4 regions of the Virgibacillus kekensis genome follow, and region 2 is predicted to be linked to each of the others. Evidence: riboswitches for the same ligand, from Rfam matches in the RefSeq annotation. Region 2 holds a riboswitch; each other region holds the start of a gene.
The links. Region 2 has a riboswitch for cyclic di-GMP ahead of ACFO3D_RS05930 (hypothetical protein). Riboswitches for the same ligand answer to the same signal wherever they lie in the genome.
Positions count from the first base shown of each region.

Region 1: another riboswitch for cyclic di-GMP. It lies ahead of ACFO3D_RS06995 (putative bifunctional diguanylate cyclase/phosphodiesterase); the one in region 2 lies ahead of ACFO3D_RS05930 (hypothetical protein).
Region 3: another riboswitch for cyclic di-GMP. It lies ahead of ACFO3D_RS00490 (prepilin-type N-terminal cleavage/methylation domain-containing protein); the one in region 2 lies ahead of ACFO3D_RS05930 (hypothetical protein).
Region 4: another riboswitch for cyclic di-GMP. It lies ahead of ACFO3D_RS00920 (putative bifunctional diguanylate cyclase/phosphodiesterase); the one in region 2 lies ahead of ACFO3D_RS05930 (hypothetical protein).

Region 1 covers NZ_JBHSFU010000004.1:554,428-561,789, forward strand. The annotation lists gene ACFO3D_RS06975 (CpsD/CapB family tyrosine-protein kinase) at 1-420, opposite strand, end outside; gene ACFO3D_RS06980 (YveK family protein) at 395-1,159, opposite strand; gene ACFO3D_RS06985 (C40 family peptidase) at 1,415-2,422, shown strand; gene ACFO3D_RS06990 (aspartyl-phosphate phosphatase Spo0E family protein) at 2,646-2,810, shown strand; cyclic di-GMP riboswitch class I at 2,961-3,046, shown strand; gene ACFO3D_RS06995 (putative bifunctional diguanylate cyclase/phosphodiesterase) at 3,119-5,131, shown strand; gene ACFO3D_RS07000 (hypothetical protein) at 5,219-5,443, shown strand; gene ACFO3D_RS07005 (nuclease-related domain-containing protein) at 5,903-6,745, opposite strand; gene ACFO3D_RS07010 (S8 family serine peptidase) at 6,966-7,362, opposite strand, start outside.
Region 2 covers NZ_JBHSFU010000004.1:325,244-332,605, forward strand. The annotation lists gene ACFO3D_RS05910 (M20 family metallopeptidase) at 1-983, opposite strand, end outside; gene ACFO3D_RS05915 (M20 family metallo-hydrolase) at 1,093-2,340, opposite strand; gene ACFO3D_RS05920 (amidohydrolase) at 2,333-3,631, opposite strand; gene ACFO3D_RS05925 (M20 metallopeptidase family protein) at 3,621-4,829, opposite strand; gene ACFO3D_RS05930 (hypothetical protein) at 5,055-5,300, opposite strand; cyclic di-GMP riboswitch class I at 5,342-5,426, opposite strand; gene ACFO3D_RS05935 (hypothetical protein) at 5,572-6,045, shown strand; gene ACFO3D_RS05940 (hypothetical protein) at 6,107-6,304, opposite strand; gene ACFO3D_RS05945 (PTS ascorbate transporter subunit IIC) at 6,419-7,362, opposite strand, start outside.
Region 3 covers NZ_JBHSFU010000001.1:97,322-104,683, reverse strand. The annotation lists gene ACFO3D_RS00510 (hypothetical protein) at 1-374, shown strand, start outside; gene ACFO3D_RS00505 (GspE/PulE family protein) at 396-2,027, shown strand; gene ACFO3D_RS00500 (type IV pilus twitching motility protein PilT) at 2,040-3,080, shown strand; gene ACFO3D_RS00495 (type II secretion system F family protein) at 3,084-4,283, shown strand; cyclic di-GMP riboswitch class II at 4,327-4,410, shown strand; gene ACFO3D_RS00490 (prepilin-type N-terminal cleavage/methylation domain-containing protein) at 4,427-4,795, shown strand; gene ACFO3D_RS00485 (prepilin peptidase) at 4,872-5,624, shown strand; gene pilM (type IV pilus biogenesis protein PilM) at 5,637-6,545, shown strand; gene ACFO3D_RS00475 (hypothetical protein) at 6,561-7,100, shown strand; gene ACFO3D_RS00470 (hypothetical protein) at 7,093-7,362, shown strand, end outside.
Region 4 covers NZ_JBHSFU010000002.1:14,077-21,438, reverse strand. The annotation lists gene ACFO3D_RS00935 (GNAT family N-acetyltransferase) at 1-266, opposite strand, end outside; gene cyoE (heme o synthase) at 307-1,227, opposite strand; gene ACFO3D_RS00925 (hypothetical protein) at 1,331-2,728, opposite strand; gene ACFO3D_RS00920 (putative bifunctional diguanylate cyclase/phosphodiesterase) at 2,854-5,121, opposite strand; cyclic di-GMP riboswitch class I at 5,193-5,274, opposite strand; gene ACFO3D_RS00915 (ZIP family metal transporter) at 5,790-6,605, shown strand; gene ACFO3D_RS00910 (YjzC family protein) at 6,735-6,911, opposite strand; gene ACFO3D_RS00905 (GNAT family N-acetyltransferase) at 7,230-7,362, opposite strand, start outside.

The DNA of each region.
Region 1 (7,362 bases), 230 kb from region 2:
GAGTAATTCGGATGGGTTTGGTGGTATTGGACCACATGAAATCAGGTCGAGGTTATCGACTTCACTTGGGACAACTATATCCTCAAGTGCTGTTTCGCCAACCAAGACATTACTAAGCCCTTTTAGGTTGTCCAGTCGGAAAGTGTAATGAAGGGTCGGCTTCCGAAGATCCCCATCGATTAATAGAACTTTTTTTCCTTGCTGTGCATAAACCACTGCCAAGTTGGCGGTTGTCATAGACTTTCCTTCACTTGGACCAGAAGAAGTTACAAGCATTGTTTGCAGCACCTCGTCGGGTGAGGAGAACTCCAAGTTTGTCCGCAATGTCCTATACTGCTCCGAGATTGGAGAGCGCGGATTAAGGTTGGCAATCAGATGCCGCATCTTATTATTCCTAGACTGATTTTTTTTGCGCGCCATCTAATCCACCCCTTCTTCTCGATTGTGATGTTCCCGGAAAGGGACCGCTCCGAATATCCTCATCAGACACGTGGGTGATTACACCGAGCACCGGTACACCAAGTTCTTTTTCAATATCTTCTTCCGTCTTAATCGTGTTATCAAGATATTCGATTAGGAATGCAATCCCCACGCCTGCCATGGCACCTACTACTATAGCAATAGCAATGTTCAGTGGTGGGTTCGGGCTGACTGGTGATGGATTCGCGTCCAATTCTGCTTCTGACAGAATATGTACGTTGTCCACGTTCAACAGTTCCGGAATCTCCTGTTGGAAAGTGTTGACCGTGGAATTGGCAATATCCACAGCAAGTGCCGAGTCAGGATCGGTGACTGTTACTGTTACAACCTGCGAGTTTTCAGCACTGGAAACGGCGATTTTATTACTGAGCTGACCAGCTGTATAACTGAGATCCAACTCGTCCACTACCTGCTCCAATATCCTAGGACTTTTAATAATTACATTATAAGTATTAATAAGTTCCACGTTCGTCCTGATATCATTTACACTGTACTGGGTTGCGGTATCCTGTGGCTGCTGATTAACCACAAACATTGAGCTTACTTCATATTTAGGCGTTAATATGAAGTAACTAACAACTGCCGCGATAACTGCCGCAATAACTATTAAACTAATAATCATTAGCAGGCGCTTCTTAATCACCTCAAATATTTCCTTGAGGGAAATCGTTTCTTCCATATAGGCTTACCTCCAATTTTCTGGGTAATGATCCATGCTGTATGTATGCTATATTATTTATTTCGACATCATAACCGAAATTATAACACATATAAAGGAAATGTATTAGCTTTTTTTGAAAATTTAATAGACAGAATACCCCTATATATTACACCAATATTACAATCATTACATTTCCATTATTCACCTATTCAGGGATACTTGTCCATGCTATACTCAGTTCATATTAAGTTTAAGGGGAGAACACGAGAAAATATGAATAAGAAAATTTTTATGTCCGTAACAGCAAGTGCAGTCATCGCATCAGCTTTTGTAGGTACCGAACAAGCAGAAGCAGCCTCCTATAAAGTAAAGAGTGGAGACTCATTATGGGGAATCGCTCAACAATATAACACTAGTATATCGCAGCTTAAATCTATTAATGGCCTATCGGGCAATATCATATATCCAAACCAAGTTATCGAAACATCATCAAACTCTAATTCTACTACTACATCATCTAACACATCGAACGGAGCCACCTATACAGTTGTCAGCGGTGACACGCTAAGCGAAATAGCCCGCAATCACAACATTTCACTTTCCCAATTAAAGAATTGGAACAACTTGAATTCACATTTAATCTATCCAGGAGATAAATTAACAGTTTCCAAGAGTGGATCTTCAAGCTACAGTGCACCTAAGCAACAAGTAGCATCATCAAGTGTTTATACTGTACGCGCAGGGGATACTCTATCCGGAATTGGTTCACGCCACGGGGTTAGCGTTTCAGACCTTAAGCGTTGGAATGGATTGAGTGGAGATCTAATTATCGTTGGACAGAAATTGAATGTTGGAGGATCTTCTTCTAACGTATTTTCAGGTTCAACTGGCGGAAGCTCACAAACGTCCAATGTAGACTATAACGTTAGCAAACTTGTAAGTTCAGCTAAAAGTGTAGTTGGTGTTAACTATGCATGGGGTGGCGACTCTCCAGCAGGATTTGACTGCAGTGGGTTCATCTTCTGGGCATACAACCAGGCAGGTATGGATCTGCACCGTACTTCAGCAGCTGGATATTACACCAAATCATTCAGCGTGAGCAACCCGCAAGTAGGTGACCTTGTATTCTTCGAAGGTACTTACAAAGCAGGAATCTCACATATGGGTATCTATGTAGGAAACAACAAGTTCATCCACGCATCATCTGATGGCGTGCAAATGACCAGTCTAAGCAACTCATACTGGAGCAAACACTTTGCAGGGTACAAGCGTTTCCACTAAAATAAGATTACGAGATAGCATCCGGTGGCAGCCGGGTGCTTTTTTGTGTTGTTAGTAGGCATATACCCAGGGTGTTGGAATGTTAAACATGGTGAGTGAAATTTTTTTGTTTATTTATTGTTTTATTGTCGTTAATTTTATTGACTAATATAGTATTATAGGACTATAATACAGTAATATTTTACCATTATATAGCTAAATAAGCTAAGGAGAAAGAGTGAGTATGCAGGATAAAAACGTGCTTAATTTGCAGGAAGTCATTTATATGAAAAGAAAGAAACTGGTTAAGACAGCCGACAAGCATGGGATTGCGAGTAAAGACACATTGAAGTGCAGTCAGGAACTGGACAAACTTATAGTAGAGTATCAGAAGTATTTGGCAAACTAGATTAACATCGCCCTTTAAAGTGAACCTCTTGAGGTTCACTTTTTTATTGAGAAGGCGTTGGGTTGTTATGTGTTCCGCGCCTTAGAAGTTTCACCTATTTAAAATTTCATTACTTATTGCCGATAATACATTTATAGTGAAAAATAACTAGAACGATAATGGCAAACTTATCGAAAGGTAAGGACGCAAAGCAAAGGACCTAATGCATTTTATGCAATGGTAGCCCTGCTGCCGGAGAAGACGCCCTAGGGGTGAACCTTATTTTCTTTGGTTCACCCTTTTTTATAAAAAAAGAAAGGTGACGCACAATGATAAAATTTCATATCAGGCAAATCCCTGCCCACGTTTGGGTAATCAGTATTTTATTATTATCCCTCTCGCTCTATTTTGAATTATTTTCCAATACTCCGCGGACGGGGACTTTTTGGGTGATTAATTTAATTTCCGTGACCCTGTTCTCCTATCATTTAGGATTGGTAGGCGGAATCGCTGTACTCTTATTAATATTAGGCGTACGAATCGGTGTAGATTTTCAAACCTTTTCTTCCCTCAGCACTACTTATATCATCCGGGCACTGATCGTTAACTCTATTGGATTTATCACATCAATTTCGATTGGCTATCTAGCAGGGAAACTCCGATCCAAAGAGAGGAAAATCAGGGAAATTTTCAGTAATAATGACATCACCTTCTGGACACGAGATTTGATTACTGGAAAAGTTACGGTTTCGGAAGGGAATGCCGAGGTTTATGGGGTTTCTCGCAAAGAATTCGAAAAAAAACCAGATCTTTGGAAAGAGCAAATCCATCCAGAGGATTTACCAATCCTATTGAACGCAATTGACAAACAAATGACAGGGGAAAAGACTTCTATTGTTTACCGAATTCACCGTGCGGATGGAGAAATCCGGTGGGTCGAGGACCGTGGTACACCGGTGTTTAATAAAAAAGGCGTCCTCACTAAGATTGACGGCGTTATATTTGATGTGACTACATCCAAAATTGCTAAAGATCAAATGAATAAAATGGCATATCGTGATTCGCTAACTGACCTTCCAAACCGAAACTGGTTTCAGAACTACTTACAAACTGCTTTGGAAAAGCATTCAACTTTAGCGGTAATGTTTATTGACTTTGATAATTTTAAGCGAATTAATGATACATTTGGTCACCGTGCAGGGGATTTCCTACTGCGGCAGATTGCTAACCGTCTACAGTCGTGTCTACGTGAGGGGGATATTGTATCTAGACTTGGTGGCGATGAATTTCTTGTTCTAGTAGAGAATGCAGAGGTTAATGAGGTTATTGAAATTGCTGAGCGTATCATCCGTGAAATGAATGATCCGTATACGGTGGAAGGGACAGAAATTCTTGCAACGCCAAGTATCGGTATAAGTCTTGCTCCGGAGAGTGGTAATGATGCAGAAAGTCTGATTGAAATGGCAGATTTCGCTATGTATCTTGCTAAAAAACGCGGTAAAAACAATTATCAATTTTACAATGATGAACTGAATAAGCAAATGAAACGCAGGACACTGCTGGAGACGCGACTACATAAAGCGATTGAGAACGAGGAGCTGGAAGTGTACTATCAGCCACAAATAAGATTAAATACCGGTTGCCTTGCCGGTGCCGAAGCACTGTTGCGCTGGGAGTGTGATTTAGGAAAAATCTCCCCTGAAGAATTTATTCCGATTGCCGAGGATAATGGCCTAATTATCCCAATTGGTGAGTGGGTACTGCGGGAGGCTTGTAAGCATTTGAAACGTTTTAACAAGAATGGAATGAATGGGTTCCCTATTTCCGTAAATCTTTCGACTAAACAGCTGATGCACCCGACTATTGTCGACCGGATTAAGGAAATATTGTTTGAGGAAGATGTTAAACCCCAAATGATCACTCTTGAAATTACGGAATCAGCTCTTCTTTTCTATGAAGATGCCAAGCAAAACATCACCGAATTACGTTGTCTTGGCGTAGGAATTTCTCTGGATGACTTTGGGGTCGGATTCTCTTCCTTAAGTATGATTAAAAATATAGAAGTGGACGAGTTGAAAATTGACAAATCATTTTTAAATGATGCTCTAGAGAATAAGCGTGTTCGTTCATTGTTAGAGACTATCATCCAAATTGGAAAAAATCTAGAAGCCAAAGTCGTAATAGAGGGTGTAGAAACTGCAGTGGAAATGGAATTCCTGATGAAACAACAAGTGTATGGTCAAGGGTATTTTTACAGCCGGCCCCTTACCGTGGGAAAATTTGAGCAGTGGTATAATGCCTTTTACAGGAAAGAAAAGGAAAATAGACTCATTGAAAAATGAGTTAATAGTATGGTTTAATATATTCAACTAAGGGAATCAGCACTTTAACGAACAGTGGTGAATTGTACAGAGAGAGTGAGGGGCCCTATGAAACATATTTTAAAAGTTGCAGAAGAGTATGATTTGAACCTGATTGAAATGTCCATTCTGGTTGAGTTGGACGAGAAATACCCTCGTACAGTCGAAATTGAGGAAGTATCCAGCAATCCGAAAATTGAAAGGAACATTGTTAACCTAGTCGATAAAGGCCTTGTTGAAAAACGCTGGCACAAATACAGGGTAAAGAAAGAAAACCTATATGAGAAAGTATAGTATTAAAGGACATGCAGCCTTGGCTGGATGTTTTTTGTTTTGAGGAGGGGTTGATTGACTGTTTGGCTTGCTCGCTCGACTTTGGGGTATGCTCGCTCGACTTCGGAGTGCGGTCGCTCGACTTTGGGGTGTGTCCGCTTGACTTTGAGCTGTTCTCGCTCGACTTCAGAGCGCGGTCGCTCGACTTTGAAGCGTGCTCGCTCGACTTCAGAGTGCGGTCGCTCGACTTTGAAGCGTGCTCGCTCGACTTCAGAGTGCGGTCGCTCGACTTCGAAGCGTGCTTGCTCGACTTCAGAGTGCGGTCGCTCGACTTTGGGGTATGCTCGCTCGGCCTGAAGGCGTTATCGCACTCTATCTTCTTATCCACACTCTTTTATTATGAATATACTTCAATCCACTTTTTAACAGCAACCTGGTGGCAGTATTTCGAGACTTAAGTTGTAAATGCGCATGCATTCTCTATTCGTCATATAGGGTTTTCACCAATAATAGATAATCCGATAATGCACTGAGGTGAGCTGTTTTTGAGTAGTTATCACATTTATCGCAATGCCAGCTTCCATATATCCGCTCCATTCCCAGCTTTCCACACTCAGGACAAAACACTCCAGGCATTAGATCAGTGGGCTTTATATTGTATTGCTTGATACTATTCTTATCAAATGTGCCACAGAGATTAAGAATATGGTTTCCTATTTTTCTGTGTGATAGCTTGCGATATCCTTCCTGTTTCAGTTGCTGTTCTTTTTCCAAAATCATTGATGGGACTCGAGCTCCGTGAGCTACTATTTTGCTGAGGGATTCGGTGTCTCCTATAACCTTTATTACGGTGGATGGCTCGCTTATTGCGATTAAGCAGAAAATAGGGATATTAGTGAGGTGCTGCTGCGAAAGCAAATTTTGGAGGTGGAACCTTTGATTTTCCACCTGGGTGATCGGGTACTCGTAACCTGATTCCATTTTCCCGTCACTGCGGGTAAGTTGTTTGAGAATAGTATCAAACGTTATCGTTCCACTATAGTTTTTAGCATCTACGAGATAAATTGCGTGCTCGGCAATAATCGCTGAGTCGATTTGAAAGTTTTTTCCGTTGACCTTAAGATAGACATCTTGAAGAATGGTATATTGATTAGCCAGGTATTCGAGATGGTAATCAACCTTTAACTCGCCGGTATACCCTTTTTGCATTATGGCGGCATCACTTTTTATATTCTGCCAGTCATGGAATTGTGGGGAAAGTCGTGGAATAGCTGCATCAAGTTTCTCTAGAGGCAGTGGTTTCCTCCTTTTCTTGATTATCATGGCATATGTCTCCTCATTCCGTTTGGAGCTATCTTATCTTATTTATTTGGAATTGGAAAAAGAACAAAATAGCATACTCCTCCCCCTAGTCATCATCAAAATAGGATTATCCTCCAGGGAAAATTAGAGAACACCACTCTCCTTCTCTCAGAAAAACTAATTTTATTATTTTTGATAGAGCAATAAAAATGGACCAGCACAAAAGCTGGCCCATTTTTCGTTAAAATAACCCCGTTATCCAATTGACGATTGATACAAACACTTCAGCAATTGATTCAATGAGTTTACCGAAGAACCCTTTTTCTTCCTCTTTCTCTTTGTCCGAGGATTGGGTCTCTTCTTTTGGTTTATCCTTTACGGATGATGCTTCAACAGATTCCTTTTTCTCAGTCTTTTCCTCACCTACAGGATTTTCTTTTTCAGGTTTGGGCTTAACTGGGCTAGGTATTGTTACAACCATCCCACCTTCTGAAGGCTGTTCAGCTATGTGATTCTCTTCCTTCTTGTTTAGCGGTTGGTCTTCTATATCAGACCGCACTTCTGTTTCTTGTTCATTTGTTGGTTTCTCAGTAGACTCCTGGTTCACTACTGGCTGCTCTGCTTTCACGTTTTCCTCA
Region 2 (7,362 bases):
TTTGCAAAGGTAACCTCTTCATCAACAGGTTTATCAATGCCAGCTTTTTGAAGGTTCTCATGAAGAATGTTCTCTAAGGTGCGGTTAGGAATATAATTGGAGCATGCCTTATCAAATTCGATTGTCAGCTCTGTCTCCGTCATAAGAGCAGCTCCTTCAGCAATCTTACAGACACGCTTATAAATATCATCTACCTGTTTAACTTTTGGCGAACGAATCAGATAAAGAACTTCTGCATCTGCCTGGACAACATTTGGTGATATGCCCCCAGTATTTGTCACAGCATAATGCATCCTTGCATCTGACGGGACGTGTTCCCGAAGATAATTAACCCCAACGTTCATCAGCTCAACCGCGTCCAAAGCACTTCGGCCAAGGTGCGGGGAATTTGCGGCATGCGATGATACTCCTTTAAAACGGAAATAGACCTGGTAATTTGCTAGAGATGATAGACTAATAATGCTGTTTGCTGGTGATGGATGCCAGGTTAGTGCTGCATCTACTCCTTCGAAAACGCCTTCTCGCACCATAAAAGTTTTACCAGATCCGCCTTCTTCCCCTGGGCATCCGAAAAACTTCACTGTTCCTGGAAGATTGTTCTCTTCCAGATGCTTTTTAGCAGCACATGCAGCTGCAAATGCGCCGGTTCCCAATAAGTTATGCCCGCAACCATGCCCAACATTATTTTCAGTAGGCTCATAAGATGTCATGTTAGGCTTCTGTCCCAGACCGGACAGGGCGTCAAATTCTCCAAGGAATCCGATTACCGGAGACCCGCTGCCATATGTGGCTACAAATGCTGTCTCGATGTCACCGACATTCCGTTCAACCTTAAATCCTGCTTTCTCACATTCTAAAGCGAGAAATTCAGCGGAGGAATATTCTTCAAATCTGGTTTCTGGATGATTATAGATATATTCGCTAACACGCTCAAATTGTTCTTTGTTTGCTGCTAGATACTCTTTTGCAAAGTTAGTTGTCATGGAATCCCTCCTTTTGAATATTTTTGCCGAAAAAAAGAATGCAAATCAAGTTACAGACTATTCGACAAATTATAACGCTTATTTTACCCAGTTAATGCGTTAAAGTCAATTACAGTTCCGTTTCTATTTCAAAAAATCTTTGGATAACCTGGATACCTTTGGAAATGTCACGCATGGAGGCAAATTCCTTAGGATGGTGGCTTATGCCTTCTTTGCAAGGGATAAATAGTAATCCTGATGGCCACCTTGCTGCCATATTCATTACATCATGCCCCGCTCCACTATCCATATGAAACGTATCATAACCAAGCTCATCACAGACTGAGGAAAGTTTTTGTTGTATTACGGAGTCAAGCAGTACCGAATCGTTATCGACCAGCGTCGTAATATCAATCATTACCTGGATTTCCTGTTCAATGCGATCACAGTAAACCTTTATTTTGGAGGCGAAATCTCGTTTAAGCTGATCATCAACACTACGGATATCTATTCCCAATTCAATTTCACCGGGAATAACATTCATCACATTCGGCTTAAGCTCAATCGTGCTGACTGTGGCTACTAGAGGACTCTTGTGTATCCTGTTCAAACGAGCTGCTTCATCACTCACAAAGTTCACTAATGGGGCTATCGCAACGAATGCATCTTTTCGGTTATGCATTGGCGTAGATCCTGTGTGATTTGCCATTCCCTTAGCCCTTACTTTAAGGCGAACGGGACAGGCGACACCATTTACAATACCTATTTCCGCACGATTTTCCACTATCTGTGTTCCCTGTTCAATATGAAGTTCCATGAAACTTTCCAGCTTTTCGGCCGAAAGCTCTGCTTCTTCAATTTTACTCCAGTTAAGACCATATTCGCTTACTGCCTCTCTGACAGTTATTCCATCACTATCGGTAACTTCACCAATTTCATCCTTTTCAAGCTGCCCGGTAAGTGCTTTACTACCAATCGTGGAAACTCCGAACCTGGCTGACTCTTCAGAGATAAAACAAATAATGGCGATATTTTTTGCAGGCTGATAACCCTTATCTTTCAACGCTTTGACCGCAGCCAGAGCGCTCAGAACTCCGGCCACTCCATCATAACCTCCACCGTTCACAACGGTATCAACATGTGAACCGAGAGCTATAGTTGGGGCTTCCTTATCAACTTCCCAAACTGCCCATTGGTTTCCTGCCTCATCCTCGGAAACGGCAAGGCCCAACTCCTCGGCTATTTTACGGAATTGCGCATGGGAAGCTTTCTCTTCCGGGGAGAAACTAAGGCGAGTAAAACCCTCTGGTCTATCCATTGTGTCGGTCAGATTAAGGGCCTTAAGTTTCTCTTCAAGCCAGTCAAACATCTCAGACATCTGATGATCCGCCTCTTAAAATACTGACGAAGGTATCAACGGCGACTCCCAGCACATCCTCCTCGTAGTCAAACTGCGGATGATGGTGCGGATAATCAAGTTTAGTACCAAACAGCATATACGTTGCCTTTCCACCATGTTCCTGCACCTTATTAATCATGAAGCTGGCATCCTCTGAACCGGAAACCTGGATTTCAGGCAGTACTTCTGTAATAAGTTCACTGTTTTTGCACCACTCCTGAATCTGTGGAATCAGCGTTTCGTCACAAACAACGACCTCCGTAATACCCACCGGATCAATGATACATTCCACATCATGCATATCAGCCGCAGCCCGAATAATGCGGGTAGCTTTTTCGGCCATATAGTCCGCCACTTCCTGTGTTTCCCCACGAACCTCGATTTCCATATAACTGTCTTCGGGAATAATGTTGCGTCCACTTCCAGCAGTAAGTTTTCCGACATTCACTCGGGTCACCCCGTCATTATGGCGCGGGATACCGTACAGATTGTTAGCCGCGGTTGTTGCTGCAAGCAATGCATTCTTTCCAAGTTCAGGATGCATGCCTGCATGTGAGGAAACTCCTTTAAAGGATATATTAAACTTGGTGGAAGCAAGGAACCCTTTTGTTGTTGCTGCAATTGTTCCTACCGGCATGGATTTCACGCCAATATGTCCGCTGTAAAAACGGTGAGCATCGTCAAGCCAACCCTTGGCAGTCATTGCCCTGGCTCCACGCCCACCTTCTTCAGCCGGCTGAAAAAGTAGTGTGAAACGACCTTTAAGGCTATCGGTATTTTCCGAAATGAACTTTGCCACGCCAAGCCCGATTGTTGCATGGCCATCATGGCCGCACGCATGCATAACGTTCTTTTCATCGGAAATGAAGTTATTTTTAGTTGGAAGGTGTGACTCATCCGTTGATTCATTAATCGGTAACGCATCAATATCAAAACGAAAACCTACATGGTCGCCCTGCTTCCCGGTATCCCATATAGCAACAAGCCCAGTATTCCCGCCGCGCATTTTTTCAAGCCACTCAGCATCAACTCCCCACTTGGCTGCCTTCTCTTCATGAGCATTAATGTCTTCGGTGGCAGGCAGCCCCATACGTGCATCCGAATCCAGGGCATCCTTACCAACATGAAGGGTAAAGCCCATCGATATGAGTTCTTTTCCCAATCGATACGTAGTTATATATTCCAGAAAACCAAGCTCTGGTAGTTTGTGAAGCGTACGCCGCCATTCGACGAGCTGTGGTGCTAATTCTTTTACAAAATTACTGCTCATCATAATCGCTCCTTAATTTGTTCAGTGTATCGATTGCCACCTGGGCAAGAAAGGCGCTTCCATGTGGCAAGGCTTTTTCATTCAGTTTGAAATTCGGGTCATGGAGAGGAGCCTGGTTCTCTTTATCCTCAATCTGTGTACCGAGCCAGATAAACGCTCCGGGATATTTATGCAGGAATCTGCTGAAATCCTCCCCGGCAAGTGATGGATTGACTTGTGGCACGGCATCATCACCAAGCATTTTCGTTGCCGATTCACGGGCTACTTCCGCCCATTCAGGTGTGTTAATGGTTGCTGGATAACCTTCCAGATATTCAATTTCGACTTCTCCATCAAACGCTTGAACAACCTGATTTGTAATGGTATGGAACCGTTCTTTCAACCGCTCCCTGATCTCAGGATTATAGGTGCGGATTGTTCCTTCAAGCTCCACCTTATCCGCAATTACGTTATGCCCATATCCTCCGTTTATTTTACCAATCGTTACCACGGACGCTTCAAGCGGATCAAGGTTTCGGCTGACTATTGACTGCAAACTGGTAATCAGATGGCCAGTCATTACGACTGCATCATTTGTTAGATGGGGCATGCTTGCATGGCCGCCTTTACCTTTTACGATAATCTTGAATCGGTCGCTCGCACCCATCATTTCTTTATCTCGTATGCCCATTTGGCCAGCAGGCAAATTTGGCCACACATGCTGTCCATATATTACATCCGGCGGATAGGTATCAAAGACTCCATCATCCAGCATCCGCTGAGAGCCGCCAACCGGGGAGTTCTCCTCTGCCGGCTGAAACACCAGCAAAACTGTCCCGTGGATGTGTTCGCGCATTTTGTTCAAGATATATCCTGTTGAAAGAAGCATTGATGTATGGGCATCATGTCCACACGCATGCATTACGTTTTCATTTTTTGAAACAAAATCATGGCTGTTAAGCTCCTGAATCGGCAATGCATCCATGTCGGCACGGAGCGCAACCGTCTTACCCTGATGTCCACCTTTTATAATTCCAAGGGCCCCAGTCTTAGCGAATCCGTTTTCAAATGGGATGCCAAATTCCTCTAACTTCGACTGAACGAATTTTGACGTCTCCCATTCCTGGGTACTTAATTCCGGGTTCTGATGAAGATGTCGCCGCATTTTAATAAGATCGTCTTTTATCTCATTCATATAGGTTTGAATTACTTCCTGCATTCTACTCCCCCTCTATATAAATTTAAAATAGATTTTATTGTCGAAAAAAAGAATTGATAAATATTATATAACATGCATATTTATAAATCAATTTATTTCGGAAATCGAAGCGTGTTGGGAAATAATGGCTTGTGAATATGATGGCTGACAATCTAATTATATAGAAGGAATCCGATTTAGAGAAGTATACCTGTACAAAAATAAAAAGCACCCTATCGGTGCTTTTTATTTTTCTGTTATGTAGCTCAGTGATGCTTTCTCATGATAACTTATTTTCTTTTTTAACTTATGCTTGAATCTCTCGTCAACACATCCGGAGGCTATCGCTGATAACTCCTTCAGTCTGACCTGGTGCCAAAAATATTTACCACGATTAGAAAACTTGGCTATCGCCAATACGGCAAAAGCCTTAGTTTTACGTATGCAGGAAAGAAAGTTTATGCTCTCTATCCGCTCCAAAAACTTCTTCAAACATATCCCTCCATAAATCCCATAAATCGTAGGAGGACGTATTCGACATCTGGCTGGCATTGTCGTGAGACTTTAGCCCCTGTAGTTTTGCGTCATCACTTTTCAGTGATTTTGCCATTTCGTACGATTTATGTTGATAGTTGTATTATCGTTCAAATGGCACCAGCTTTATATAGGGATATATGCCTATTTACAATTTATCAATTCCTATAACTATAATCCACTATGGTATGATGAATACTGTACGACAAAGCAAACAATCGGAGGACTTATGAATAAATGGTTCTTTTTCAATATAGCATTGCTCGCCCTTGGTACCTGGAACGTCATTAATAAGGCGGGTGAAGGGATTCCCACACACATATTTTTCGGCTTTATGGGACTTATTTTCATTCTTTTCAACTGGACTCGCCATGCAGTATTTTCCACAATCCGAGATTCATCCGATCGGGCCAAAAAAATTAAATATGCGAATCTGTCGAAAAGAATTCTGCCTTTTCACCGCTGGATTGGCACAACCGCGTTAATCCTCATACTAACCCATGCCACTTTGGTGATTGACCTATTTGGTTTCCAGTGGCAAAATCCTAAAATTGTGAGCGGTTTGCTGACAGCTACCGTGTTGACAGCCGTTGTAACAACTGGTTGGATGCGGAGATACCGCCCTTCAATAAAGAAACGGATGACCCATTTATGGTTGGGAATATCGATGTTCTTTCTACTATTATTGCATTTGTTATTTTAATTTGAAAAAGTATATAAATAAGCAGAGCCATAGATACTGCTCTGCTTATTATTGGAGTCGCTTAATTACTCTTATTTCTCATTGATTGCTCGTTCTTCTGCTTAACTTCTTGTGCGTTCGTATCACTATAAATATTTGTACCGCGACCAACGGACGTTCTTGCAATAAATTCTTTTGCTTCATTATAAGTCAGACCTGACCGCCTGCTTTGTTCGAGAATTTCCTCGTCAGTTAATTTTCCGTTATTATTTTTGTTCACATAAAGCACCTCCATTTTATGAGATATTTAAACAATAAACATAATTTAATTACGCAGGCTCAACCTCATACAAAAAAAACCTGCTATCTGTTAAGATAGCAGGATTACTTTAGATTATGCAGCATTGGATTTTTTATTTGCTGCTGAGCTTGGTTTCCATCCAAAAAAGAATGCTACCGCTAAAAGTATAAACGTTATAACTGTGAAGACCATATTTGATTCAAATAAGCGGATAAGATTTCCTAGTACAATTCCAACTGCCCCGAAGTCCGCGTCACCGAATGTAGTACCTTCAAATCCTAATGAACCGAGTACCGGTAATAACAGTGCCGGCAAAAAGCTAATTAATACACCATTTGCCATCGAACCAAATATTGCACCTTTGCGTCCGCCAGTAGCATTTCCAAATACCCCTGCTGCTGCACCAGTAAAGAAGTGTGGCACTAAGCCCGGCACAATAACCTTAAGTCCAAGCAGTGGCAGGAAAAACATACTGATTAGCCCAGCAATAAAGCTAAATAGAAAACCAATAATTACCGCGTTGCCTGCGAATGGGAATATGGCAGGACAATCCAACGCAGGTTTTGCATTCGGAACAATTTTGTCAGCTATACCTTTAAATGCAGGGACAATTTCGCCCAGCAACATCCGGACACCGGCAAGAATAATATAAACCCCTGCTGCGAAAGTCAACCCTTGCATAAAGGCGAAGACCAAGAAGTTTTGCCCGCCACTTAATTCAGACTCGATAAAGGAAGGTCCGGCAAATCCGGCTACAACAAAGAAAAGTATTACCATTGTAAGGGAAACAGCTACTGAAGTATCCCGTAAGAATCCTAACGACTTAGGTACTTTAAGTTCTTCAGTTGACTTGGAGTTTTTGCCAACAACTTTTCCAACCGCCGCGGATACCAAATACCCCAAGGAGCCAAAGTGACCTACTGCGAAATCGTCAGAACCAGTAACTTTTCTGGTGAATGGTTGTATCATTGCTGGTGATAGTACCATAAGAGCGCCAAGTATAATAGATCCTATAATTACCAATGATACGCCTGAAA
Region 3 (7,362 bases), on a different contig from region 2:
TGATGCTGTTTATACTGGCACAGTTTTCACAGGTTTCTAATACAACGAAACAGGTGGCCACAATGGAAGAGAATATTGATGCCCAGTTGATTGCCGATATGGGTGTCGAGTATTACTACCAGCTTGTCATGAATTATCATGACAAGCAAAGACCAGTTAGTAGTTTAAAAGATTTCGTCGCTCACTTACCAGAAAACGTGCCTGAAGTGGCTATTGATAATAATCATTCTTTTAAAATAACGCAGCTGCAAACAGAACCGGAAGTAATTACAAATGAGACTGCCACCATCACAATTATATATACGAGTGAAGGCAAGGCATTTCGTGCAGTGGAAACAAAAGAGGGTCAGATTACGATTAATCTAGAACACTAAAAAGGGAATGAGGTGTCACAAATGATTGCAAGAAAACGTCTTGGTGATTTATTGGAAGATGCAGGTTTAGTTACAGCTGAACAGATCAGTGATGCTTTGGAAAACAAAAAAGATGAGCAAAAACTTGGTGACGCATTGCTTGAACGCGGGTATATCACGGAGCGACAGTTAATTGAGGCGTTGGAGTTTCAGCTGGGTATTCCGCATGTATCACTCTATCAGTACCCTATCGAAGAACAAGCACTAGGTTACATTCCCAAAGAACTCGCTCAGAAGAACTACATTATGCCGCTTCAGGTTCGGGATAATACATTGGTCGTGGCAATGAAAGACCCGATGGATTATTACATAATTGATGACCTGGAAATGGCTACCGGTTACAGTATTTCCCCTGCTATTGCAACGAAGGACGACATTCTTTATGCAATTAATAAGTTTTATTTTAAAAAAGAAACTGAAGTAAGAGTGGAATACAGCAATGGAACTGCAGATGACGAGGCACCGGTTATACGATTGCTGGATCAACTCCTGAATACAGGAGTGCAGCTGCGTGCCAGTGATATACATATCGATCCACAGGAATCCAATATAATCGTACGATACCGGATTGACGGCCGTCTGCAGACGGAAAACACTGTTACCAAGCATATGCAGAATTCTTTGGTTGCCCGAATAAAAATTCTCGCCGATATGAATATCACACAGACACGATTACCGCAGGATGGCCGGATTAAGACAGCTATAGCAGGAACCCCGGTGGACCTGAGGATTTCCTCACTTCCAACAATTCATGGTGAAAAAGTCGTCATTCGAATCCTTGACTTAAATAATGCATTGATGCAACTAAGCGAATTGAATTTTTCTCAGGAAAACCATAAGAAGTATCGGCAGCTGATCTCACAGCCGTCTGGGCTTGTCCTACTTACAGGGCCGACCGGTTCTGGGAAAACCTCCACACTTTATGCATCACTGAACTTTTTGAATAAGGAAGCAGACAATATTATTACGGTTGAAGACCCGGTTGAATTTCAGCTAGACGGTATCAACCAGGTACAGGTGAATAGCTCAGTTGGACTTACGTTTGCGAATGGTCTTCGATCGATTTTGCGACAGGACCCCAATATCATAATGGTTGGGGAAATCCGTGATCAGGAAACTGCTGAAATTGCTATTCGTGCATCACTTACCGGCCATCTTGTTTTCAGTACCCTGCATACCAACAGTGCAATTGATACAGTGCCACGTTTGTTTGATATGGGAATAGAGCCTTATCTGGCTGTCTCGGCATTGAACGGAATAGTGGCACAGCGGCTCGTCCGGAAAATCTGCATGGACTGTAGGGAGAAACGGGAACCAACTGAAATGGAGAAAGAAATTTTTGCGCGGAATGGCGTGGAGCCTGAATTTATATATTTTGGTGAAGGATGCAGCAGCTGCCATCAGCGTGGATACCGTAGCCGACTGGCAGTTCATGAAGTACTTGTGATTGATGAAACAATCCGAAGTATGTTGCTGAATAATAGGCCATTAAAAGAAATCAGGGATTATGCCGAAGAACAAGGTATGGCATTTCTTATGGAGGATGGGCTTGAGAAGGTGAGGGCAGGTCTGACAACTATAGAGGAGATCATGCAGGTCTCAATCAGTCTGTAAGGAGAGATTTCTATGAAAGAACAATTTGATAAATGGTTGAGGGAGGCATTTCACCAAAAAGCGTCGGATGTGCATTTAACAATCGGGAAAGCTCCCATCTTCAGGGTTAATGGTCAATTGATTGAACAGCCAGGCGAAAAGCTTGCACCTGACTTCACTAGACAAATTGTAAAGGAAATCATTCCTGAACAGCTTTGGAGTAAGCTTGAAAAAAATCGGGAGCTTGATTTCTCGTATGGGATTAGTGGGTTGTCCAGATTCAGGATAAACACATTTTATCAGCGCGGAGAATTATCGCTCGCAATCCGGATTGTTCCTACCACAATTCCTTCAATGGAGGATTTAGACTTACCTGCCATTACGAGGCAGATTGTTAATTATCAACAGGGACTCGTTTTGGTTACGGGACCGACCGGGAGCGGCAAGAGCACAACGCTTGCCTCGATGATTGACTATATGAATAAGACAATGCGCCGGCATATTATTACACTTGAAGATCCCATTGAATATATCCATAGTCATCAGCACTCTATCATCGACCAGCGGGAGGTTGGATTTGATACAACCAGTTTTGCCGATGGCTTACGGGGGAGTTTGCGTCAGGACCCTGATGTTATTTTGTTGGGAGAAATGCGGGATCTAGAAACGATAGCAACTGCCATTACCGCTGCTGAAACTGGACACCTTGTGCTTGGTACGTTACATACTTCGGATGCAGTCTCGACGATTGAACGCATAATTGATGTGTTTCCACCGGCGCAGCAAACTCAAATTCGTATCCAGTTGGCGACAATACTGAAAGCCGTAGTTTCCCAGCGATTACTGATTACTAAACATAATAAAGGCCGCAATATAGCAACTGAGATTTTAATGAACACGAATGCGGTTAAAAATCTGATTCGCAATGACAAGCTTTATCAAATCCAGAATGTGCTGCAAACATCTAAAGAACAAGGAATGCACACGTTGGAAATGGATTTGAAACGTCTCTTACAACAGGATATAATCACGTATGAAACAGCGTCACCTTTCATGCAGGAAAGAGGCATGTAGGACATGAATTACCAATACAGTGGAAGAAATAATGCTGGACAAAAAATCAGAGGGAAAATTGATGCAGATACCCGGCAGATAGCTCTAAATGAGCTGGAGCAAAAAGGTTTGATTATTGTAGAGCTGACAGAAACGAAACCATGGAACAAAGACATTAATTTATCCCAAAAAGTAAAGGTGAAAGACTTTGTTATTTTCCTTAGGCAGTATGCTACATTAATCCATGCCGGTATCTCAATTTCTGATTCCACTAAAACAATGATCAAGCAAACAGAGAATAAAGTGCTTAAAAAGGCTTTGGTTGATATTGATAAACAGCTCGACCAAGGACAGGCTTTGTCAACTGCAGCAAAGCGGCACCCCAAAGTGTTTCCTGAGCTCCTTGTCAATATGATACGCGCAGGGGAGGCAAGCGGTAAGCTGGATGAAATTCTAAGCGAGATGGCGGACTACTACGAACGAGAGTACCGGAATAAGCAACGAATCGTTTCGGCTTTGATGTATCCGTCAGTGGTAGGCATTGTAACAATGTTACTGAGTATTTTTCTGTTGGTATATATTGTGCCAAGATTTGTTGGTATGTTTAATTCTTTTGGGGAAGAAATACCGCCGTACACAAAATTTGTGCTTAATCTAAGTGAATGGGTCGGTTCGTTCTGGTGGGTGTTGGTTATCGTTGGAATCCTTTGTGTAGCTATCTATAGGTATCTTATCCAAAAAGAGGCTTTCGCTTTTCGGATAGACAGAATTCGAATGAAGTTTCCGTTCCTCGGTATTCTTGTCCATAAGGGTGCACTTGTCCGAATGACACAGACGCTAAGCACGCTTGCCAACAGTTCCGTGCCAATTTTGCAATCAGTAGAAATTACTGAAAAAGTTGTGGGAAACCGTGTTATCCGGGAAGTTTTGATTAAGTCCAGACGTTCTCTGGAGCAGGGCGAATCTCTGACAACGCCAATGATGGGTCACTGGGCTTTTCCAGCACTGGTTGTCCAGATGATACAAATTGGAGAAAAGACAGGAACGCTAGATCAGATGTTAAAGAAAGCTGCTGATTTTTATGAAGAAGAAGTTGAGCAGTTGTCAGCACGGATTAAGACATTGATTGAACCGCTTATGATAATCATCCTGACTGTTCTAGTAGGTGGGATAATAACCGCGGTGGTCATACCGATGTTTTCATTATTTGAAAATATTCAATAATCTTGTAGATATCTATCTATGAATATATTATAATGAAAGTAGGAAAAAAGTAGGATACGGTGAACGTCTGCCTCTATTTGGGCACTTTGGCAGACGGGAGTGAGTAGTGCAACCGGCCGAATACATATAAGGGAGCGGTATTTATGTTAAGAAGTATAAAGAAGCTGGTGAAAAAAGAAAAAGGTTTTACCCTGGTGGAACTACTTGCTGTGATTGCTATTCTTGCTATTATTTTGGCGATTGCGGTACCGGCGGTAGGGAATGTAATCAGTGATTCAGAGACAAAAGCAGAACAGGCGAATGCTGAGTTGTTTGAGAATGCTGCTAGGTTGGCTCATGTTAGTGGCGTAGAATCTGCTAGCGATGAGTATTCTTTAAAAACACTACACGACGAAGGATATTTAGAAGAAATACCAGACGTTCCAGGTACAGATAAACCTTATGATGAATCAAAAAAAGTAAAAGTAACTATTCTGGATAATGGTAGTGCGGAATTTGAATTCATTCAATAATGATAACAACGCCTTGCTTCAATGCTGCAGGGCGTTTTCTTAAAATTTACTATATTTTTATCAAGGAGCAACAACCATGGAAACCCTTCTAACATTCTTTTTCTTCCTCATGGGCCTGATTTTCGGCTCATTCTTCAACGTAGTAGGATTACGCCTTCCAAAAAATATTCCATTTGCAAACGATAGATCAATTTGTCTGAACTGCAAACATCAGCTTACATGGTATGAAAATATCCCGCTTCTCTCCTATGCAATCCAGGGGGCTAAATGCCGACACTGTAAAGCGAGCATCTCATACATATACCCAGCAATCGAACTATTAACCGGCGTTTTATTTGCAATAAGTTATGTTAAAATCGGATTCAATCCTGAGCTGGTTACCGCAATTCTCCTGATGTCCATGCTAATAATTATTTTGGTTACAGATATAAAGTATATGCTTATCCCTAATAAGGTTTTGCTGTTCTTCTTTCCGTTACTCCTCATTATGCGAGTGATCGTTCCCTTTGATCCATGGTGGTCAGCGGCAGCAGGATGTTTAACCGGTGCTCTTGTTATTGCAGTTATTATTCTTATAAGCCGAGGCGGGATGGGCGGCGGAGATATGAAACTATTTGGAGTTATAGGTCTGGTTCTCGGAGTAAAAGAAGTTCTGTTGGCCTTCTTTCTCTCTTGTATGATTGGAGCCATTATTGGAATAGCATTGCTTTCATTAAAAATAATTAGCCGAAAACAGCCGGTCCCCTTTGGTCCCTACATAGTTGTTGGTACGATCATTACATATTTTTACGGTGATTTTTTGATAGATTGGTATTTTAATTTCAGTTAGGCAGGTGACACAATGAACTTTTTAAATCAGGGCAGAGTTAATATCGTGATAACAAACAAGGTCTTAAGATACGCGTATAGTAAGAACCCTTCAACCGAGGGGATTACATCGCATGGGGAGATTACACTACCTGCTGGTACTATTAAGGACGGTACAATTGTGGACAAATCTGCTTTCTATAAAATAATTGAGGATCTTGTCCAAACCCACAAATGGAAACGGAAAAAGCTCCACTTTGCCATTCCGGATGATACCGTCGTAATAAGAAAGGTCCAAATCCCTTCTGCGCTGACCCAGGAGGAGTCTTCGGGGTATATTAGAACACAGCTTGGCAACAGTTTTTATCTGCCATTTGCTAATCCAGCGATCGCTACCGAGTTTCTGGAGGCAAACGGGGAAAGTCGGGATGCATTGCTGTTTGCTTACCCAAAGGATAAACTGCATGCCTTTGAAGTGTCTTTTGAGGATGCGGGATTGAAACCAACAGGCGCCGATCTTACGTCATTATCTGTTTACCGGTATTATTTTAAAAATGCAGTTCAGCCGGGGGAAAATCATGTATTGCTAATTCACTGGAATGAGGATTCCCTTGTGCTAACTGCCTTTCAGCAGCATAAAGCTATTTTTACCCGATATATGAAGGTAGAAACTAGTAAAGAGGAACTGACAGAAGAGTATGCCATGCAGATTATCAGCGAGCATCTTATTGAAATTAACAGGATCATCGATTTTTATCAGTACTCCATAACAAAAGGTGAATCCAGAATTAATCAGTTGTTGCTATCCGGTGATTTCTCTTTCCTAAATGAGGCTAAAGAACAACTTATCGATACTGTTCCGTTACCCGTTTATACATTCAATCATGAAAAGTTCGCAGAAAAATATACCGATGTTCTTGGTCTGTCAATAAAACCTGATTAAAAAAGGGTGGTAGTTATGAATACAGAAATTAATTTCCTTGAAAAACAACCTAAAAAGACTGCTACTAACCTTATTACTGTTGCCCTGTTAATAATCTTCCTTGTGCTCTTAACTGCTATTTTTTTCTATCAGAAAGTTACATATCAAACCGATACTGACAATAAACAGTTGGCATTGGCAGAGATAGAGTCTAAGCTTATCAACCAGCAGGATTCAGATAGAGAAGCAATAAATATTTATCAGCTTAAGAAAAATATTGCGGACATGGAGTCGGCTCTTCCAGACAACCTGACCCTTTATAAAAAGGTAACTGGTTTACTGGAGAATCCCGGGCAACTAATTAACTATGATTCCTCAAAAAAGAAACTTGTAGTGATGGCCAAATTTCCAGAACTTGAACAAATAGCTAAGTATATCGGTACAATGGGGGACCAGGTTTACATCAATGATATTCAGTTAACGAGTGTTGTAAGAACCGGTGAATTCTACCATGCGACTCTGACAGTCACGCCTGATACGCAGGCGTTGGGGAAGGAGTTGGCCGAACGTGATTAAGGGATTCACCAGAAAGAATTTGTACATGGTTACAGGTGTCATAATTGCGTTGGTTATTCTATATTTAGGATTATACCTTCTGTTTATAACACCAATGAAAACTGAAGTTAATTCACTTGATAAACAATTAGGATTATATAAAAAGCAGTATGAGCGGCTTTCAACTAAAGTGAATGAAAAAAATGAAGATAAAAATGTGAAAAAGGTCCGCGCAAAAGTACCTGCTGATAAGAAAACCGACGATGTCTTGCTGGAACTACAA
Region 4 (7,362 bases), on a different contig from region 2:
ACATCATGGTAATTAGTATTCCGCTCCAGCTTACTTCGCGTATATTCACAGGTAGGATAAATCTTCTTCCCTTCACCCCGTGCATAAGCAACTACTTTATCAACGAGCTTTCCTGCAACACCTTCCCCGCGCAGTTCCTCGGAGACGTAGGTATGATCAACGATGATTTCATTTTCCCCTGATGGCTGAAATGTAATTTCCGCTTTGGGATCTTGTTCATCTTCCCCTGCATAGAATTTGTTATCACCTTTTTTGATTTCAATCATTCAAAATCTCCTCCTGTATGTTCTGTTATATGGAAGTTTTTTAACCGAATTGCGGGACCGCAGCGAGCATCATTGTCAGAAATAGAACCATCAGATAGTTTACCGAATAAAGGAACATAATCCGGGCCCATTTCTCATCATCTTTCACAAAGAACCCTCGAATAGCCAAGGCAATATAACCAATATTCAGCAGGGTCGCAATGATGATAAAAGCCGTTCCGAGTGACAAAAGATAAAACGGCAGCGGCAAAAGACACACTGAATAGACAGCCATTTGTCTTTTGGTAATATCCATCCCGTGAACGACTGGCAGCATTGCCACACCAGCTGCCTTATAATCCTCATATTTCCGTATCGCAATGGCGAACGTATGCGGCATCTGCCAGATAAAAACGATTAGGAAAAGTGTGATTGGAACAATATGAACGGCCGAATCAACTGCCGCCCATCCAATTAGCGGCGTTACTGCCCCCGACACACTTCCAATTACCGTATTTAATGTATAACGTCGTTTGGACCACATTGTATATAGAAAAACATAGACAATCCATCCGATAAAACTGTAAATAAATACTTCAACAGTAGTAAACGAAAGGAGAATAAACCCTGCAACCGAAACAGCGAGTCCACCGAATAATACTTTTCTCAGCGGCATATTTCCTGTCACCGTAGGACGATGCTTCGTCCGCTCCATTACCGCATCAATATCGGCATCATACCAGTTATTCAGAATGAGAGCACCTGCCATAACGAATAGACTTCCTATAAAAGTAATCACAAACAGTTGCCAGTAATCCGCAAAGGACCTGTCGTTGTAATAAAGTGCCAACCAAAACCCCGCTATAACCGGCAGGACGTTCAGGACCAGCACTTTTCCTTTTAAAAGTGATTTAAAGTCGGCAATATATGATCGACTACTCTCGCCATTTTTATTTTTGGCGGAGACATCAGTTGTACGCATCCAAATCGGTCCTCCTGAAAAATTCAACTGGGAAATTGGTTCCCTGTAATCTATTGTAAAGGTTTACCGACTTTTATTTAAGCAGAAAGCACTACAAGTACTGTCAGGCCTGTTTTTGCATGCTCACGTACAGTTGCCGGTACGCCTTGGCTTCTGCTTCTTTACCCACTTTTTGGTACAACTTGGATAACCACTGGAGCGGCTCTGTATCATCCGGCTTTAGTTCCATTTCCCAGCTGAAGCATTCAATCGCTTTATCAAGCTGACCATATTTATAATATAGTTTCCCAAGCGGCCCCATCTGATCCAGATCATCGCTCATTCTTTCCATCCTGTCTATGTCACTGAACAATCCTAATTCTCCATTCCCTTCCTGAAAGGGTTTTAACCATTTTTGAATATAGCTCGGTTCATGGGTTTCCAGCATAAAAACAACCAACCGGTGTAAAACTTTTTCGGCATTTTCGGGGTGTAACTTGATAATCTGTTGGATTGGTCTGCTTAGCTGTTCAACCTTTATGTGCGAGGCCTTTAAATCCGATTGTTCCAGCATATCGACAAAATAGCCGGATTGGTTTTCGGTGGGCGTAAAATCATTTTTCTGCATAACCATTGCCGCTTTTTTTAGCTGTTGGTTTTTTATATACAAATCGAATAGGTCTTGCTGTAAAGGTTGGTAATCGGGTGTCTGTTCGGATAACGACTCAAGCGAGAGGATATAATCACTTTCATTAAAATGCTGCCTGAGTAATTTTTTTAGAGGAAGGTAGAGGTTTTCGGTAGGGTTGTTGACGAATCTGAATATCATCAGGGCAACCAAATCATTCCAGCGGGATTCTTTCTCCAGAATAGCTTCCAGCCCCTTAAATGACTTGTTTTCATGTTTACGTGCATACAGTACTTTTTCGGCAAAAATGGGATCTTTGGTAAGTAGTTCCTCTGTTTCACGTTTATACTGGGTTGCGTAGTCGCGGAATATCGAATCGCCTGATATTTCCCGTACCCAGCTGTGGTCAGGAGCAAAGTCCCTAAGGACCCGGATAACTCGGTAGCCGTGAAAACCTTGTCCATTACGGCGATAGACATAGAAAATCGACTTTATTTCATCAATCAGTTCTTGCTTAGAAATAAATGATTCAAAGAAAGTGAGAATGTACGCTTGTTCTTGGGGATGATAACGTTTCTTGAGCTTTTTCAACAAGGGAGCGAATTCAGCGGTCAGTTGATAAGAATCCTGTGAGGACAGAAGCCGATTTATAAGTGGATGCGGAGTCTGTAGTACTATTCCTTTTTTAAAGGACTCAGCGACAAAAGAATTATTTTCCAGACAGGAAGCTTTATATCCGGCAATATACTTTTCCTTATAAAAAAACAGATAATAGATCCTATTATCCTCACTGCATGCCTCGATTATTTCACTTTGGAGATAAAAAGCGGACCGTTTCGCCATAAGCCGTACTGGTGTTTCCTGATCAACAATTAAAAATTGTTCATTGGTCATCATATGCGCCCCCTTGTATTTTCTACCACTATAACATAATTACAGTGTTTTTACCGACTATGAAATTAAAAGGATTAACAATCAGGCAGGCTTTCCAAATTGCTAATCCTTTTCCATATATTTTATTAAGCCTTCGCCAAAAGAATACTATCAGCTAGCAATTTTTCAAACATCTCCGCTTTAATCGGTTTAGAATATAAATATCCCTGTCCAAGAGCACAATGGTAATCTTTTAAAATAGCAACCTGTTCTTCACTTTCAATCCCCTCCGCAATCACACGAAGGTTAAGATTCAACCCTATATCTATGATTGATCTGACCATCGAACGGTTCGCCTGCTTTTCCATATTACTTATAAAAGTCTTATCAATTTTAATCGTATCGATAGGAAGTTCTTTCAATATATGGAGTGATGAGTAACCTGTCCCAAAATCATCGATTGAAGTTTTGACTCCAAGCTTCTTCAGTCCTTGAAGCACTTTCATGGTCTCCGAAACATCCCGCATAATGCTTTCAGTGATTTCCAGTTCGAGATACTGTGCTGGCAATCCTGTCTGTTCCAGGATATTTCTTACGGTGGAAACAAACCCACGACGCTGAAATTGGCGAACCGACACGTTTACAGCTATACAAAGAGAATCATACCCTGCACGATGCCAGGTGGCAGTCTGCTGACACGCCTGATAAAGTACCCATTCACCAATAGAATCAATCTGACCTGTTTCCTCGGCTATCGGAATAAATTCAGTGGGAGACACAACCCCAAGTTTAGGGTGTTCCCAGCGAATTAGTGCCTCCATGCCTGCAATCGCTCCGGACTTCAGTTCAATTTTCGGCTGATAGAAGATGCTGAACTGGCTATCCCGGTCAGCCTTGCGAAGCTCACTCTCAATTTCCATCTTACGAGCCATACTTTTGCTCAGTTCTGCATTATAAAAGCAGTAATTATTTTTTCCACTGTCTTTAGCAAGGTACATGGCAGCATCTGCGTTTTTCAGCAAGTCTTCCCCATTATTGGAGCCATCATAAGGATAAATGCTGACTCCAATACTTGGGGTAACTGCAATTTTATATTCTCCAACCACAAAGGGGGCGGAAAACTCAATCAGAATAGCCTCAGCAGCTGCTGCACAGCCACTCTTTGTTGTACCGGAAAGGATGATGACAAACTCATCACCACCTAGGCGGTAAATCTGGTCCAGGTTTCCAAGTGCTTTCTGGAATCGTGCGGACGATTCCTGGAGCAGACTATCCCCGATATGGTGGCCTAGTGTATCATTTACCGTTTTAAATCTATCGAGATCAATCAGCAATAATCCAATCAGGCTTAAATCCTTTTTAGATGTCTCAATCGCTACATCAAGGTCCTCCTGGAAACTTGTCCTGTTACTAAGCCCTGTCAAGGTATCATGATACGCAAGATTTCGGAATTCGGTAAGTAAATCGTCGTTTTGTCGCATCACCAGGATTTGCCGTGCTATCACCATAAAAAAGACTAAGCTCAATCCAATACTTAATGCATTAAAGGCCCAATTGTAATCTATGCTAACCAGGATAATAAGAAGAATCACACCGGCGTAAGGAAAGATATTTTCCCGGGTTTTCAGATTTTGTCGGATACCCACATTTCGATTTGTTTTTGTGAGCTGTGCACTGCGACCTGCAAGCCCAATGATCAGAATGGCAATCAGCCAGAAGAGATCCACATAACTACCCAGCTTATATGTGCCATTAATTGTTTGTATTATAAAAATCGTGTCTCCTGCGATTTGCAATAGAAAACCAGCAATCAGGATTTTAAGATGTTTCCCTTTTCTGCTGTGATGGGATAAGTAATAGAGAATCGTTATTACAAACAGGATACTCAAGTTTGTGATTGGATATGCCAGCGTTAAAATAGAAACCGACACAGCCCCATCTGTATTGTTTAAAATTGGCTTAATCAGGTAATGAACACTGATGGTAGCCGCCGTAACCATAAAAACAATAATGTTAAATATGTAATGACTTCCTGGAATATTGAGGCTCAGTTCATGTGTCTTATAAATCAGCCCTATTAAGAAAACTAAATTAGCCAGAAGCCAGGCAATACTGGCAGCTTCCGGATATGCCCCCACTCCCTCAGACAATACCCCTACCAGCCAGATAAAATTGGAAATTATATATAGCAGCACACCGACACTCATCAGCAACCATGAAACTCGTAGTCTGGTAGTTAATCGCTGATAGGTCTGAAACAGCCAGACACAACTAGCAGCCCCTCCGATAATGGAGAATAACGAAGAGCCCATTGACCGCATAAAATCATTTTCATTATATAAAAAAGCCCATCCATAGCATATAATAACTGCCAGAATTAAAAAGGGCACTGCAGTATGTCTGGTGGTCAGCATATTCATCCCTCACGTTCCAAAATAGAAATACAAAAAGGTTATTTCCACTGGAAATAACCTGCGTTAATTCCCTTGGTATCTCAGCCGCCATAGTTTTTCCTTAGGCCTGAAGCTTTGCGTCCCTATCTTTCGATAAGTTTGCCCTTTCATGAAACATCATTCTATTTACTTTATATCTAGTACTATTTTATCACATGATTCCCGATAATATAATCCTTTTTGCCTATGTATCTAAACTTTTGATTTAATTTTATAGGTCACTACCAAACCTACTTATATGATGTATACTTTGAGTAAGATACGGGTCTAGTGAAAGTGTCGATTCCTACCACAAAAGTCATGATATTTATAACTACTGGCAGAATTTACCCTGTGATATCCTTTGGTTAATTCTTAGGAAAGCAGATCTCTCCTTCTACATAATGTCCAGACAGAACATCCTCGCTTCCAATCCACACATCAAATTCATTAATCAGTGCAAATCAACAGTTAGAATAGGGTATACACAGTACGCGGCTCAATGTCTGTTCTGGTTAAAAATTGACACTAATATCTATACAGGATAATATGTTTCGCAAGGGAAACTTTTTGTCGCTAACACATATATTACTTTAGAGATGATGAAATAACCTATATATATATGGTTTGTATAGAAGGGAATGACACGAATGATTGATTTTTTCACCAGCTTAAGTCCGGTCACACAGGCGCTAATAGCCACCCTTTTCACATGGGGAATGACTGCTTTAGGGGCAGCGCTTGTATTCACAACTAAAGCAGTTAATGAGAAGCTTATGGACGGAATGCTCGGATTTGCCGGGGGCGTCATGATTGCAGCAAGTTTCTGGTCACTCTTATCACCAGCGCTTGCTATGGCGGAGAACGGTTCATTTCCTGCGTGGGTCCCGGCAGCCTCTGGATTCCTGCTCGGGGCCATCTTCCTCTGGGGCATCGATAAAATTATCCCCCACCTGCACCCGGGCCTGCCAATGAAAGAAGCAGAAGGACTCCAACCCGCTACAAAACGAAGGAGTACACTCCTGGTTTTAGCAGTGACATTGCATAATATTCCTGAAGGGCTTGCTGTAGGTATCGCCTTTGGGGCAATTGCATCCGGGTCCCCCTCCGCATCACTTGCTGGTGCGGTAACACTTGCGATTGGGATGGGAATTCAGAACCTTCCTGAAGGTACTGCAGTTTCCATGCCATTGCGCAGAGAAGGCATGTCTCGGAGAAAGAGTTTCCTTTTTGGTCAGTTTTCCGGAATGGTCGAACCTATTGCAGCACTGGTCGGAGTCCTGGCAGTAACTCTAATGGAGCCGATCCTCCCGTTCGCGTTAAGTTTTGCGGCAGGAGCAATGATTTTTGTTGTTGCCGAGGAAGTTATCCCCGGTTCACAGGAAAATGGAAATAAAGACCTTGCCTCCATGGCATTGATGATTGGGTTTACCATCATGATGATCCTGGATGTTGCCTTAGGATAAACTTAAAAAGGAGCTAAGCACCGGAACAGAACCAGCCGTTCCCTCTGCTTAGCTCCTTGCTTTTCTACTTGTCTTCTTTGGGTGGTGTTCCATGCATGTTTACTAGAGGGGGACTAATCAAACGTTTAATTAAACTTTTACCCAGTAAGCTGCTTCATTCTCTGACGGTGATGGCGGGAAAGAGTCCCCTTCGTTCATATCAATCTCTGTATTATCGCCACTGGTGTTGCCATTTACTAGTTTGTCCACTTTGTACTTGCCGCTCTCTGACGCTTTTTCGCCAGTCTTATACTGTTTATTTGTCATGATAGAACACCTCCGATAAAATTTATTTATACATAGATATTCATTCTCTCTTTAGAAGACGACTAATTTTTTCAGGTAATAGTTTCCTGTTTTAATATTTCTGTAATATGGATGAATATTATGTAACAGGCAACGAAAGGAGTTCATCACTTGAATACTTCCATTATAGTTGCGTTGTTCGTGATTTTTATAGCCGTTTTTGCCGGCAACAAAAACAAAAATAAATAGACACTTTTCAGATTTATACACCACAGAAAGCGATGGTGCAACCCCACTTGGCATAACATTGAAAAAAGAAGGCCTGTGAGGACCTCCTTTTTATAATTCCAATTCATATTTGCAATGTTTGCCGTAGATATTGGCGATTCCTTTCAAGGGATAATGGCGCTGATAATAAGTGTTAAGACCTTCATTGTCCCCCAGGCAATCAAACCTGATATATTTTCCACCT